Regions from separate parts of the Pseudarthrobacter sp. SSS035 genome, predicted to be linked through region 2. Evidence: riboswitches for the same ligand, from Rfam matches in the RefSeq annotation. Region 2 holds a riboswitch; the other holds the start of a gene.
What was found. A riboswitch is a leader RNA that binds a small molecule or an ion and turns the genes downstream of it on or off. The one in region 2 is predicted to bind glycine.
Positions count from the first base shown of each region.

Region 1: linked by a shared signal. The riboswitch ahead of gcvP (aminomethyl-transferring glycine dehydrogenase) and the one ahead of gcvP (aminomethyl-transferring glycine dehydrogenase) in region 2 are both predicted to bind glycine.

Region 1 is NZ_CP096882.1:2,965,865-2,973,444, forward strand. It holds gene MUN23_RS13695 (ATP-dependent Clp protease ATP-binding subunit) at 222-2,717, shown strand; gene MUN23_RS13700 (flavin reductase family protein) at 2,968-3,519, opposite strand; glycine riboswitch at 3,721-3,818, shown strand; gene gcvP (aminomethyl-transferring glycine dehydrogenase) at 3,980-6,832, shown strand; gene gcvT (glycine cleavage system aminomethyltransferase GcvT) at 6,855-7,580, shown strand, end outside.
Region 2 is NZ_CP096882.1:968,394-975,973, forward strand. It holds gene MUN23_RS04425 (threonine/serine exporter ThrE family protein) at 1-35, opposite strand, end outside; gene MUN23_RS04430 (peptidoglycan bridge formation glycyltransferase FemA/FemB family protein) at 75-1,391, opposite strand; gene MUN23_RS04435 (peptidoglycan bridge formation glycyltransferase FemA/FemB family protein) at 1,478-2,551, opposite strand; gene gcvP (aminomethyl-transferring glycine dehydrogenase) at 2,877-5,753, opposite strand; glycine riboswitch at 5,940-6,037, opposite strand; gene MUN23_RS04445 (TetR/AcrR family transcriptional regulator) at 6,131-6,670, opposite strand; gene MUN23_RS04450 (MFS transporter) at 6,737-7,580, shown strand, end outside.

The sequences.
Region 1 (7,580 bases), 2.0 Mb from region 2:
TGGAGCCCAGTCAGACGGAGATTTTCTTGGAAAGAACGCTACTCCCGGCGATTCCCTCGCACCAGAGCCCACGTTGACGTGAGTGTAGGCTTCCGACAGCTCAGGGATCGGGAGAAGTCTGCCTTCCTAACGCTCTAATATCCTGTCTCTCGGCGAACACCCCCCATGTAGGCCTGAGGCGACGTAGCATCAAGGTAGGCGGCAGCCAGGAGTGTGGTGACATGTTTGAGCGATTTACGGACCGTGCCCGTCGCGTAGTTGTGCTTGCCCAAGAAGAGGCACGCATGCTGAACCACGGTTACATTGGTACCGAACACATCCTCTTGGGTCTGATCCATGAAGGTGAGGGCGTTGCCGCCAAAGCTCTTGAGTCCTTGAGCATTTCGCTCGACGGCGTGCGCGAGCAGGTGCAGGAGATCATCGGCCCGGGCCAGCAGGCCCCGTCCGGGCACATCCCCTTCACCCCGCGGGCCAAGAAGGTGCTGGAGCTGGCGCTGCGCGAAGCCTTGCAGCTGGGTCACAACTACATCGGCACGGAGCACATCCTGCTGGGCCTCATCCGTGAGGGTGAGGGTGTGGCCGCCCAGGTGCTGGTCAGGCTCGGGGCAGACCAGGACCGCGTCCGCCAGCAGGTCATTCAGCTCCTCTCCGGCTACCAGGGCAAGGAAACCACCGGCGCCGGCGTCGGCCCGGGCCAGGCGGAGGTAACTCCTGCGGGTTCGGTGGTCCTGGACCAGTTCGGCCGCAACCTCACCCAGGCTGCGCGCGAGAACAAGCTGGACCCGGTGATCGGACGCGAGTCCGAGATGGAACGCGTTATGCAGGTCCTTTCGCGCCGCACCAAGAACAACCCGGTGCTGATCGGTGAACCCGGGGTCGGGAAGACGGCCGTCGTCGAGGGCCTCGCCCAGGCGATTGTCCGCGGCGATGTGCCGGAGACTCTCAAGGATAAGCAGCTGTACACGCTTGACCTGGGCTCCGTGGTGGCCGGCTCCCGGTACCGCGGTGACTTCGAGGAGCGGCTGAAGAAGGTCCTGAAGGAAATCCGCACCCGCGGGGACATTCTTTTGTTCATTGATGAGATCCACACCCTTGTCGGTGCCGGTGCGGCCGAAGGTGCCATCGACGCGGCTTCGATCCTTAAGCCGTTGCTGGCTCGGGGCGAGCTGCAGACCATCGGTGCCACGACGCTGGATGACTACCGTAAGCACATCGAGAAGGATGCCGCGCTGGAGCGCCGCTTCCAGCCGATCCAGGTCAAGGAGCCCTCCGTCGCGCACGCGATCGAGATCCTCAAGGGCCTGCGGGACCGCTACGAGGCGCACCACCGGGTCACCATCACCGACGGCGCGCTGGTCGCCGCCGCGAACCTCTCGGAGCGTTACATCTCGGACCGCTTCCTGCCGGACAAGGCGATCGACCTGATCGATGAGGCCGGCGCCCGGCTGCGTATCCGCCGGATGAGCGCCCCGCCGGAGCTCAAGGCGATGGACGAGCGGATCGCTGCGCTGAAAATGGAGAAGGAGTCCGCGTTGGATGCGGAGGACTATGCGGGTGCCGCTTCGCTGCGCGACAAGGAGCAGAAGCTCATTACTGAGCGCTCCGAGAAGGAACGCCACTGGAAGTCCGGCGGCATGGATGACATTTCCGAAGTTGATGAGGAACTGATCGCGGAGGTGCTGGCGAATGCCACCGGTATCCCGGTGTTCAAGCTCACCGAGGAAGAGTCCTCGCGCCTGCTGAAAATGGAAGCCGAACTGCACCAGCGCGTCGTGGGCCAGGACGAGGCGATTAAGTCGGTTTCGCGGGCTATCCGCCGCACCCGTGCCGGCCTGAAGGACCCGAAGCGTCCGGGCGGCTCGTTCATCTTCGCCGGCCCCACCGGTGTGGGCAAGACCGAGCTGGCCAAGGCCCTGGCCGAGTTCCTGTTCGGCGAGGAGGATGCCCTCATCACGCTGGACATGTCCGAGTACTCGGAGAAGCACACTGTTTCGCGGCTCTTCGGTGCCCCTCCGGGCTACGTCGGCTACGACGAGGGCGGGCAGCTGACCGAAAAGGTCCGGCGCCGTCCGTTCTCCGTGGTCCTGTTCGACGAGGTGGAGAAGGCGCACGCCGATCTCTTCAACTCACTCCTGCAGATCATGGAAGACGGCCGCCTGACCGACTCCCATGGCCGCGTGGTGGACTTCAAGAACACCGTGATCATCATGACCACGAACCTGGGCACCCGGGACATCTCCAAGAGCGTTGCCACCGGCTTCCAGTCCGGCACAGACACCCAGACCGGCTACAACCGGATGCGCGCCCGCGTCACGGAGGAGCTCAAGCAGCACTTCCGCCCCGAGTTCCTGAACCGTGTCGACGACGTCATCGTCTTCCCGCAGCTGACCCAGGACGAAATCATCCAGATCGTGGACATGTTCGTCGGCCGCCTCGAGCAGCGCCTTGCTGACAAGGACATGGGCATCGAGCTCACCACCGCAGCCAGGGTGCTCCTGGCAACCCGTGGGTACGACCCGGCCATGGGTGCCCGGCCGCTGCGCCGCACCATCCAGCGCGAGATCGAGGACCAGCTCTCCGAGAAGATCCTCTTCGGCGAGCTCAAGCCCGGCGACATCATCGCAGTCGACGTTGACGGCGAAGGCGACGACGCGACGTTCACCTTCACAGGAAACACGAAACCGCGGATCCCGGACGCACTGCCCGCCGCGACCTGAACAGCAACCACGGCTGACCGCCGTTGAGGCGGGCTGAAGTCCGGTGTCTCACCACAGTGTCCTGCAGGCTCAGGCTTGCAGGACGCCTGAGGATCCAGCCGGGGTGCTGCCACGGCGTAGCCAAGGCGGGGCGTGCGTCCGACCGGACTGCATCCCCGCTTTCCGGCCTCGTGGATCAGTGTTTCCTGAAGGCGTCTTTGACTTTTCGCCCCTGGAGATCAGTAGTCTTCGCCGCGTTTGTGGGTAACTTCTAGGGCGCCAGTCGGTAGTAGGCAGAAGCAAAATGTATGAGCGGGTCCGGTACTTCCGCCGCCGGAGCGTCACTACCCATCGCAAGTACCTCTCCCACGATGAGCAGATGCGTTGCCGCCGGATGGATGGCAACCGTTCGCAGCTCGAAGTACGCGATCGATCCGTCGAGGATCACCGATCCGGTGGCGGGGCCACGGCGGTAGGGAACCTGGGACAGCAGGCCCTCTATTGGGGTCACTGGACTGGCCAGCCAATCCGCCGCGCCTTGGTGCTTACTGCGCAGCAGACTCAACGCCCAGGTACCCGTCGTGGCAATTGCTTCGCCAATGCGTGAGCCCGCATAGAGACTGACAAGCATCGTAGGCGGATCATAGGAGACGGAGAGAAAAGCAGTCACTGTTGCTGCGTAGTCGCGCTTGTTCAGCGATGTAGAAACCACGGCGACGCCGGCCGAGATGTCCGCGCTGAGCACTCGGTACAGATCGATGTCCGCTTCGGAAGGCTGTTCGTCGCCAAGGCGATGCGCGTTCAACGTCCCTGGAGTCTCCATAAGCACATCGTTTCACGCGGTGAACACATCAGGGCCGATCGATTTCCCATTGATTGCTCCGTAAAGGCCCTTATGGCTCCCCAAAGGGCTTTCACGGAGCAATCGATGGTGATCCGACGCCGGTGCCACCGGAAATCTTGCACGCGGCCTGAAATCCGGCTAACCTGTGAGACGTGTCACGGACAAAATGGCACATGCTTTTGATCTGCGGCGGGAGAGTCCTGCCGGTACGTTCAGCAGGCGCCGTAGGAGCAAATCCTCCCCAGGAATCTCTCAGGCCCACGTACCGCCGCGGCCAGGCAACTCTGGAAAGTAGTCCGGCAACGGGCTCACCGACGGTGCAAGCGTCACCCTGCGGCAAGCAGGTGGGCGCGGAAACTCTCAGGTCCAATACAGAGCGGGGAGGAACCCGAATCAATGTGGCGTACCCAGCGCGCCACCTGAATTATGGAGTTCCTTCATGACCATCCAGTCGTCCCCTTCCACCTTTGCCGATCGGCATATTGGTGCGCGCCGCCAGGCCGATATCGACACCATGCTCAAGGCCGTCGGCTATGACAGCGTTGACGGCCTCGTGGACGTTGCCGTCCCCGACTCCATCCGCCAGGCCAAGCCGCTGGCCCTCAAGGACGCCCTGAGTGAGGTTGAGGTCCTTGCCGAGCTGCGGAAGCTCGCGGCGAAGAACAAGACGGCTGTGCAGATGATCGGCCAGGGCTACTACGACACCGTCACGCCCGCGGTCATCCGCCGGAACATCCTCGAAGCCCCCGCCTGGTACACCGCGTACACGCCGTACCAGCCCGAGATTTCGCAGGGCCGGCTGGAGGCGTTGCTGAACTTCCAGACCATGGTCCAGGACCTGGTGGGCCTGCCGATCGCGAACGCGTCGCTGCTGGATGAGGCCACCGCCGTGGCCGAGGCCGTGCTGATGATGCGCCGGGCAAACAAGAACAAGGAAGCCCGGGACGGCAAGACCGTCCTGGATGCCGACTGCCTGCCGCAGACCATCGCGATCGTGAAGGGCCGCGCCGAGGCCCTCGGGTTCGAGGTGGAGGTCGCTGACCTGTCCCAGGGCCTGCCCGACGGCGTTATCAACGGTGTTGTCCTGCAGCAGCCGGGTGTGTCGGGCCGGGTCTTCAACCATGCAGACATCATCAAGGAAGCCAAGGAGCGCGGCGCCCTCGTGACCGTTGCCGCCGATCTGTTGGCGCTGACGCTGATCACCCCTCCGGGGGAGCAGGGCGCGGACATCGCCGTCGGCTCGACCCAGCGATTTGGTGTGCCGTTGTTCTTCGGCGGCCCGCACGCGGCGTACATGGCGGTGGCGAAGGGCCTGGAGCGTTCCATGCCGGGCCGCCTCGTCGGGGTCTCCAAGGACGACGCCGGGACCCCCGCGTACCGTCTGGCACTGCAGACCCGTGAGCAGCACATCCGCCGTGAGAAGGCCACGTCCAACATCTGCACCGCGCAGGCACTGCTGGCCATCGTTTCCTCGTTCTACGCCGTTTACCACGGCCCGGACGGACTCAAGGCCATCGCCGAGCAGGTCCACAACAACGCCCGCACCCTGGCCACCACGCTGAAGGTCGCCGGCCGCGAACTGGTCACCGAGGCCTTCTTCGACACCGTCACGGTCCGCGTCCCGGGCAAGGCAGCCAAGGTCATCGCCGCCGCCGAAGCACGCGGCATCAACCTGCGCCACATCGACGGTGACACCATCGGCGTCTCCGCTGATGAAACCACGACGACGGAGGTCCTCTCCGCCATCGCCGTCGCCTTCGGTGCCGGCCCGGTTGTGGATGCGAAGGGCTTTGAACTGCCCGAATCGGTGCTCCGCACCTCCGAGTACCTGCAGCACCCGGTGTTCAACACGCACCGTTCCGAAACGCAGCTGCTGCGCTACATCCGCCGGCTGAGTGACCGGGACCTGGCGCTGGACCGCACCATGATCCCGCTGGGTTCCTGCACCATGAAGCTGAACGCCACGGCAGAGATGGAGGCCATTTCCTGGCCGGAGTTCGCCTCCATCCACCCGTTCGCCCCGGATTCCCAGACCGTGGGCTGGCGCGAGCTCATCGGCGGGCTGGAAGCTGACCTCGCGGAAATCACCGGCTACGACCAGGTCTCCCTGCAGCCGAACGCCGGGTCCCAGGGCGAGCTCGCAGGCCTGCTGGCCATCCGCGGCTACCACCTGTCCCGCGGCGATGACCAGCGCAACGTCTGCCTGATCCCTGCGTCGGCCCACGGCACCAACGCCGCCTCCGCAGTCCTGGCGGGCATGAAGGTGGTTGTGGTGGCTACCGCTGCGGACGGCAGCATCGACCACACGGACCTCTACGCCAAGATCGAGGCGAACAAGGACGCGCTCTCGGCGATCATGATCACCTACCCCTCCACCCACGGCGTCTACGACGCCGACGTCACCGAAATCTGCGACGCCGTGCACGCGGCCGGCGGCCAGGTCTACGTGGACGGCGCCAACCTCAACGCCCTCGTGGGCCTGGCCCAGCCGGGCAAGTTCGGCGGCGACGTCTCGCACCTGAACCTGCACAAGACCTTCTGCATCCCGCACGGCGGCGGCGGCCCCGGTGTTGGCCCGGTCGCGGCCAAGGCGCACCTGGCACCGTTTATGCCCGGTGATGCCAACAAGGCGGCGCACGAAGCCGGCCACGGCGTGGCCATCAGCGCGTCCAACTACGGTTCCGCAGGCGTCCTGCCCATCTCCTGGGCTTACGTGAAGCTCATGGGTGCCGAAGGCCTGACCGAGGCGACCAAGTCGGCGCTGCTGGCGGCGAACTACGTTGCGGCCCGCCTGAACGAGTACTTCCCCGTCCTCTACACGGGTGAGGGCGGGCTGGTGGCGCACGAGTGCATCCTGGACCTGCGCGACCTGACGGCGAAGACGGGCGTCACCGCGGAGGATGTGGCCAAGCGCCTCATCGACTACGGTTTCCACGCCCCCACCCTGGCGTTCCCGGTTGCGGGCACGCTGATGGTGGAGCCGACGGAGTCCGAGGACCTCGTGGAGATCGACCGGTTCATCGACGCGATGATCACGATCCGGAAGGAAATCGACCAGGTGGCCAACGGCGACTTCACCGTGGAGAACAGCCCGCTGCGCCACGCACCCCACACCGCGTCCGCCGTCGTCACCTCCGACTGGAACCGTCAATACCCGCGGGAGCAGGCCGCCTTCCCGGTCCACCACCTCAAGCAGGACAAGTACTTCCCGCCCGTCGGCCGCATCGACGGCGCAGCAGGGGACCGCAACCTGATCTGCTCCTGCCCGCCCATCGAAGAATTCGCGAACTAGTTTCCTGTGAAAGGCTTTAACAATGACTGAGAACTACACCGCTCTCTACGAAGAGCACAAGAAACTCGGCGCTTCCTTCACCGATTTCGGTGGCTGGCAGATGCCCCTGAAGTACAGCTCCGAGCTGGCCGAGCACCACGCGGTGCGCAACGCTGCCGGCCTGTTCGACCTCTCCCACATGGGCGAAGTCTGGGTCTCCGGCCTGGAAGCCGGCGCGTTCCTGGACTACGCGCTCGTGGGCAAGCTCTCCGCCATCGCGGACGGCAAGGCCAAGTACTCGCTCATCTGCAACGCCGACGGCGGCATCATCGATGACCTCATCGTCTACCGTTTTGGCGACGAGAAGTACCTCGTGGTCCCCAACGCGGGCAACGCCCCCACCGTCGCCGTCGCCCTGGCCGAACGCGCCGTGGCCTTCAACGTGAAGGTGGAGGACGCCTCCGCCATCACCTCGCTGATCGCGGTCCAGGGCCCCAAGGCCGAGGCCATCCTGCTCAAGCTGACCGCTGAGGCCCAGCACGCGCTCGTCACCGACCTGAAGTACTACGCGTTCAACGAGCTCACCGTGGCCGGCCACAACGTCATCCTGGCCCGCACCGGTTACACCGGCGAGGACGGCTTCGAGCTCTTCGTAGCGAACGACGGCGCCGCCTCCCTGTGGGCGTCCGTCGCCGAAGCAGGGGCTGAGTTCGGCATCGTTCCGTGCGGCCTCGCCTCACGCGATTCGCTCCGCCTGGAAGCCGGCATG
Region 2 (7,580 bases):
GGCCTGCGCCTTGGGTTGTCAGGTCGATCGTTCACCTTGGTGCTCCTCCCTTACTGGCAGTTCGTGGTTTGGTGTTAGGCCTGGCGCTTCAGCGGCAGTTTGCCCAGCAGGGTGCGGGCCGCCGCGATGGCCGCGCGGACCAGGCGGTTGGCCTGGAATGCTACGGGCCGCACCGGCATCACGAAGTCACCCAGCAGCTGGACCACATCGCCGCCGAAGCCCTTCTTGAACTCGTAGCCGCCGTGGCCTTCTTCGTCCTGTCCCTGGATGCCGAAGGTGCCGTAGAAGTTGTAGCGCGAGTAGCCCTTGTCCAGCCCGTGCAGCATCATTCCCCAGTACAGGGACGTGGCGCCGTTGAAGTAGATGTAGTCCTGCTTGGTGCCGCCGATAACACAGACCACCTCGTCGCCGAAGCAGACGAAGTGGATGGCGGCCACTGTAGCCACACCCACCGAGTCCGGGAACCGCTCGATGTCCTTGAGGCTGCGCTCGTAGCTGTCCACGAGGTCCTGGACAACCTTGAGCCGGTTGGCTTTCTTTTTGCTGCCGGTCTCTTCGACTTCACGGCGGAGTTCGGCTGCGGACGCGGATTCCGCTTCCAGGCGTTCGGTGATGGACTTCCGGTACGCGGGGATGTCGATCTTGGCCATCATAAGTTTGGTGAACTCGGCCGAGGTGGTTCGCAGGAGCTGGTCGTAGTATTCGCGTTCGCGGTAGAAGAAGCCCTTCTCGTCCCCGGCTGTGCTCAGCGCGTCATAGAACTCGTCAAGGGTCTCCAAAGTAGCCTGCTCCAGGAACACGCCGTTCTTTTCAGCCTTCCGGATGGCCTTCCGTGTCCGGTAGCTGGTACCCATGATGAGCTCCTCGGCGTCCGTGATGCCGCCGAGCTGCTTGATGAACATCCAGTTCACGTTGGCGAAGTTCATGTCCGAGCCCTGGTGCTCAAGACCCAGTCCAGCCAGTTCCGCCACGAGCGGCCTGTTGTCCACGATCTCGGGGTGTTCGGCGCCGTCGGCATCGCGGGCGATGTACGTCAGGTTCGGGGAAATCCGGAGTTCGGCAGCCTTGCGTTCCGCGGCGCGTTCCTTGAGGAGTCCGACGACGTCACGCACCAGTGCAGCGTCCGTGTAGTCCAGGAGGGGGCCCTTGGCGCACTCGCACACCGTGTAGCCCCAGCGGTTGGTGGTGAAGTTCAGTTTCCCGGCAGCGACCAGGTCGCCGTCGCGCCTGACACCGAACAGTTCCACTGACTGACCGCGGGCGCGCTGGAAACGGGTGAAGTCAGCGGACTGGATGAAGTTGTTTTGCGGATGATTGAGGGAGAAGGACTCAAACTCGGCATCGCTGAGGACGCTGAGCTCGAGTCCGGCTCCGGCCTTGGTTGGATTCACAGAAATAACCTCATCTATGGCTGGGCTGCCGGCTGGGGCAGGCGCTGGCCTTCGTGGTGTGGATGGTGAGAGTGGCTGGTGGGCGGTCAGTAGAACTGCTGGCCGGTGCGTGCGGTTTCAAGCCGGCGGAAGACCCGTTCCGCGGCCTTGACCCACAGGGTGTGCCTGAGGGGCGACAGCACGTAGTCGTAGCAGCCGACGAAGTCCGTCACCGTCTTGGTGAAGCTCGTTTTGAACATGCCCATGCCGTACAGGTGGTGGGTCTTGTCCTTGATCAGGCCGGACGGCGGCGTGCCGCAGAAGTCGTACTCGGTGCAGCCGAGTTCCTGCATTCTTCGGATGGCCTGCCACTGGACCAGGTGCGAATCGCCGTACTGCTTCCTGTTCTGGGTGGAGCCGCCGTCCTTGTAGGTTGCCTTGGATCCGTAGTTGATCACAAAGGCGCCCACACTGGGTTTGCCGTCTTCGTAAACGAAGAAGAAGCTGCCCTGGCCGCGGGTGCAGAATTCGTCCCAGAACCGCGTGTAGTACTCGAGGCTGCGCAACGGCATGGAGCCCTTGGCGTTCACGGTGTCTGCCATCAGGTCATACAGCGCCCGGTACGTTTCCGGGCTTGGCTCCTGCTGCACCACAGTGCAGCCTTCGCGCTCTGCCCGGCGGATCGCGTTGCGGGCGCGGGAGGAGATGGACCGGAACACCTGGTTCTCCGGTGCCGCGATGTCCAGGAGTGCCGTGGAGTCGTTGGACTGGATGTTCGGGGCCTTCACCAGGCCGGCGACGGCGAGCTGTGCCCGGGCTTCCGGGGTGCTCACGATGTCCGGTTCAATCTTGATGGTGAAGACATTGAGTTTCCGGCTCCGGACGAATGCAGCGCACGCGTCCAGGGCCGGCTTCAGGTCCTCGACGGCACCCAGGTCTGGACCTTTGATCAGGTACCACAGGCGGCCCAGCACCGGGAATTTCTTCTCCAGCACCAGGTTGTAGCTGGCGGTCCCGGCAGACTCCAGGACCAGGAAACGGGCGGTCCAGCCGCTGCCGTTCTTCACGGACGCGTAGGCAGCGGACTGCAGCATGTTGCCGCCGTTCGGGTTGGCCGTGACGTGCTTGTCCCAGTTCTCAATTTCCTCCGCTGTGGCAAAGCGGGCGGTGAATTCTCGCAAGGGGGCCGTGTCCAATCTCAGGGGTTTGTGCGCGGTTCTGTACTCGTAGTTACGTGCGGACATGTAGCCACAAGTCTAAAGCCTCCGGTTGGGTCGATCCCTCGGGGGTCCCCGATATCCTTGCAGCGCTGGGCCCACGCCGTCCGGGTTCCCTGACCGAGCTTGCGAGGTTAGGGGGACGGTGGGGAGCATGCTGCCGGACACCGGGGACCCCCGGGACCCGGCGGGACGGGGTTTTCGAAAGCGTGCGTCGGAGCGACGAAGGAGCAGCACGCGTGAAAAGCCCGGCTTGCCGGGTCCGGACTTGTACTTCGACTTCCGGACTCTAGTCTTCGAACTCGGACAGCGGCGGGCAGGAGCAGATCAGGTTGCGGTCCCCGGCTGCGCCGTCGATGCGGCCGACGGGCGGGAAGTACTTGTCCTGCTTGAGGTGGTGGACCGGGAAGGCGGCCTGCTCACGCGGGTACTGACGGGCCCAGTCGGAGGATACGACGGCGGACGCGGTGTGGGGTGCGTGGCGCAGCGGGCTGTTCTCGACGGTGAAGTCGCCGTTGGCCACCTGGTCGATTTCCTTGCGGATGGTGATCATGGCGTCGATGAACCGGTCGATCTCCACGAGGTCCTCGGACTCGGTGGGCTCCACCATCAGCGTGCCCGCGACCGGGAACGCCAGGGTGGGGGCGTGGAAACCGTAGTCGATGAGGCGCTTGGCCACATCCTCCGCGGTGACGCCGGTCTTCGCCGTCAGGTCGCGGAGGTCCAGGATGCACTCGTGCGCCACCAGTCCGCCTTCACCGGTATAGAGGACGGGGAAGTACTCGTTCAGGCGGGCCGCAACGTAGTTGGCCGCCAGCAGCGCCGACTTCGTGGCCTCGGTCAGGCCCTCGGCACCCATTAGCTTCACATAGGCCCAGGAGATCGGCAGGACACCGGCGGAACCGTAGTTGGATGCGCTGATGGCCACGCCGTGGCCCGCTTCGCGCGCTGCCTTGTTGGCGTCACCGGGCATAAACGGTGCCAGGTGGGCCTTGGCCGCGACCGGGCCAACGCCGGGGCCGCCGCCGCCGTGCGGGATGCAGAAGGTCTTGTGCAGGTTCAGGTGTGAGACGTCGCCGCCGAACTTGCCCGGCTGCGCCAGGCCCACGAGGGCGTTCAGGTTGGCGCCGTCCACGTACACCTGGCCGCCGGCAGCGTGCACGGCGTCGCAGATTTCGGTGACATCGGCGTCGTACACGCCGTGCGTGGAGGGGTAGGTGATCATGATCGCCGAGAGGACGTCCTTGTTCGCCTCGATCTTGGCGTTCAGATCCGCATGGTCGATGCTGCCGTCCGCCGCGGTGGCCACAACTACGACCTTCATGCCGGCCAGGACGGCCGAGGCGGCGTTGGTGCCGTGGGCCGAAGCCGGGATCAGGCAGACCGTGCGCTGGTCATCGCCGCGGGAGAGGTGGTAGCCACGGATGGCCAGCAGGCCTGCGAGCTCACCCTGGGACCCGGCGTTCGGCTGCAGGGAGACCTGGTCGTAGCCCGTGATCTCGGTCAGCTGGTCTTCGAGGTCGGTGATCAGTTCGCGCCAGCCCACGGTCTGGGAATCCGGGGCGAACGGGTGGATCGAGGCGAACTCCGGCCACGAGATGGCTTCCATCTCCGCGGTGGCGTTCAGCTTCATCGTGCACGAACCCAACGGAATCATGGTGCGGTCCAGCGCGAGGTCGCGGTCACTCAGCCGGCGGATGTAGCGCAGCAGCTGGGTCTCGGAACGGTGGGTGTTGAACACCGGGTGCTGCAGGTAACCGGAGGAACGCTCGACGGCGGCATCCAGCGCGAACCCACTGTCAGTGCCGGCGGCCGCGTCCACCGCCGCGGCACCAAAGGCTTCCAGCACACCGGCAACGATGGCCTGGGTGGTGGTTTCATCGGCGGAAACGCCGACGGTGTCGCCGTCGACGTGGCGCAGGTTGATGCCCTTGGCCTCTGCGGCGGCAACAATGGCGGCAGCCTTGCCAGGCGCGGAAACCGTGACGGTATCGAAGAAGCTCGTGTGCAGAACGTCCAGGCCGGCCGCCTTCAGGGACGCGGCGATGGTTGCCGCGTGGCTGTGGGTGGTCTCGGCGATTGCCTTGAGGCCGTCCGGGCCGTGGTACACGGCGTAGAACGAGGAGACGATGGCCAGCAGTGCCTGCGCGGTGCAGATGTTGGACGTGGCCTTCTCACGGCGGATGTGCTGCTCACGGGTCTGCAGCGCCAGACGGTACGCGGGGGTCCCGGCGTCGTCCTTGGACACCCCGACCAGGCGGCCCGGCATGGAACGCTCCAGCCCCTTCGCCACCGCCATGTACGCCGCGTGCGGGCCGCCGAAGAACAACGGCACCCCAAAACGCTGCGTCGAGCCGACGGCGATGTCCGCGCCCTGCTCCCCCGGAGGCGTGATCAGGGTCAGGGCCAGCAGGTCCGCGGCCACGGTCACGAGCGCGCCGCGCTCCTTGGCAGCCGCGATCACGTCTGCGTGGTTGAAGACCCGGCCGGAAACACCCGGCTGCTGCAGCACAACACCGTTGATGACGCCGTCGGGCAGGCCCTGGGACAGGTCAGCGACCTCCACCTCGAAGCCGAGGGCCTCGGCGCGGCCCTTCACGATGGCAATGGTCTGCGGCAGGCAGTCGGCATCCAGGACCGTCTTGCCGTCCCGGGCGCCCTTGTTCTTGTTGGCCCGGCGCATCATCAGCACGGCCTCGGCGACGGCGGTGGCTTCATCCAGCAGCGACGCGTTCGCGATCGGCAGGCCCACCAGGTCCTGGACCATGGTCTGGAAGTTCAGCAAAGCCTCGAGCCGGCCCTGGGAAATCTCGGGCTGGTACGGCGTGTACGCGGTATACCAGGCCGGGGCTTCAAGGATGTTCCGGCGGATCACGGCCGGCGTCACGGTGTCGTAGTAGCCCTGCCCGATCATCTGCACAGCAGTCTTGTTCTTCGCCGCGAGCTTCCGCAGCTCCGCAAGGACCTCAACCTCACTGAGGGCGTCCTTGAGGGCCAGCGGCTTGGCCTGGCGGATGGAGTCGGGGACGGCCGTATCCACCAGCGCGTCCACAGTGCCGTAGCCGACGGCCTTGAGCATGGAGTCGATATCGGCCTGGCGGCGGGCACCAATATGCCGGTCAACGAAAGTGGCCGAGGCCGAATTAACACTCACAAGGAACTCCATTACTAAGGCGGCGCAGGGTGCGCCACATCGACTCGGGTTCCTCCCCGCTCTGTCTGGGACCTGAGAGTTTCCGCGCAGCCTGCTTCCGCAAGGCTGCGCTTGCACCGTCGGTGGGCACAGCGGTCCTGACATTCCGGAGTGATCCGGGACGCTTCAGGCGGACGGCCTGCCACTTTCCAGAGTTGCCTGGCCGCGGCGGTACGTGGGCCTGAGAGATTCCTGGGGAGGATTTGCTCCTAGGGCGCCTGTTGTACCCACTAACAGAACTCTCCCGCCGCAGATCAAAGGCATATTCAGATTTTGTGGCGGCCGCAGATGGTCGCCACGCCGTCCAATTCTCCTACGCCCCGGGCCGCCGGGCAAATGAGGTCGCGGATTCAGCCGCGAAGCCGCTCCACGGCAGCGAGGAGCTCCTCAATGTCTCCATGCCTGCCCATGCCGTCCCCGGTGGTGCCGCTTTCCCACATGGCGTTGAAATACAGCCCGTCCCCCATGTACAGCACGGCTTTCGCCATGGCCGTGCCGACGTCGGCCGCGATCAGGTCCAACCATTGCTGCTGGATGGCGGCAAAGCGGCGCCGGGCCTCTTCATGGGCCACTTCAGCCAGCCGCGTGGCGGCCACGAAGGATCGGTCCATGGGCGAGTCGGACCAGAGCGAGGAACGGATGAAGTAGGCCGCCGCACCTTCGGCTGCTGCAGCCATCAGCGCGAGGTCCTCGACGGCCAGTCGGTCCAGCCGCTCCAGCACCGCAGCGATCAGCGCTTCCTTGTTGGGGAAGTGATAGAGCAACCCGCCCTTGGACACGCCTGCGCGCTTGGCCACTGCATCCAAAGTGGCAGCCCGCTCCCCCACGTCGATCAGGAGTTCTTCAAAAGCGTCGAGGACTGCGTCGCGTGCGACGGGATTTCTGGCCATGGCTTCAATCATGCACGCTCCGGGTCGCGTTTCTTAACTGTACCGTCTGGACGGTATAGTTATCGCATGACGTTGTCCGCACAGTCCAACCAGAACACCCGAAGCACATCCACCACGGCTGCCGATTTCAGGCCGTCAGGGCCCGCCAAGGCGCCCTGGCGCGATTGGCTCGCGCTGGCCCTGCTGATGTTTCCGGTGCTCCTGGTTGCGGTGGACAACACTGCGTTGACGTTCGCGCTTCCGGCCATCGCGAGCAGCCTGGAGACAACGGGAGTCCAGCTGCTGTGGATTGTGGACGCCTACCCCCTGGTGCTTGCAGGTTTGCTTGTTGCCATGGGCAGCCTGGGCGACCGGATCGGGCGCCGCCGGCTGCTGCTGACCGGCAGTGTTGGCTTCGCCGCGGTATCAGCAGCAACAGCCTTTGCTCCCAGCGCGGAGTGGCTGATAGCGGGGCGGGCCATGCTGGGGTTCTTCGGGGCCATGCTGATGCCCTCAACCCTGTCCCTGATCCGCAACATTTTTCCGGACCCAAACCGGCGTCGGCTGGCGGTTGCCATCTGGGCTGCCGGCTTCTCCGGCGGCGCCGCCCTGGGTCCCATATTCGGCGGGTGGCTGGTGGAGCAGTTCTGGTGGGGCGCCATCCTGCTGGTCGCAGTGCCCATCATGCTGCCCCTGCTGGCGTTCGGCCCTGCGTTCATCCCGGAATCAAAGGATCCGCGCCCGGGGCGGGTGGACGTGCCCAGCATCGTCCTGTCCCTGCTGGTAATGGTGCCCGTTGTGTATGGCATCAAGGAGCTGGCGACCGATGGCTTCGGGGCCGCTCCTGTGGGTCTTGTTGCCTTTGGCCTGGCCATGGGCGTCGTCTTTGTCCGCCGCCAGCAGCGGCTGGCCTGCCCCCTGCTGGACATGT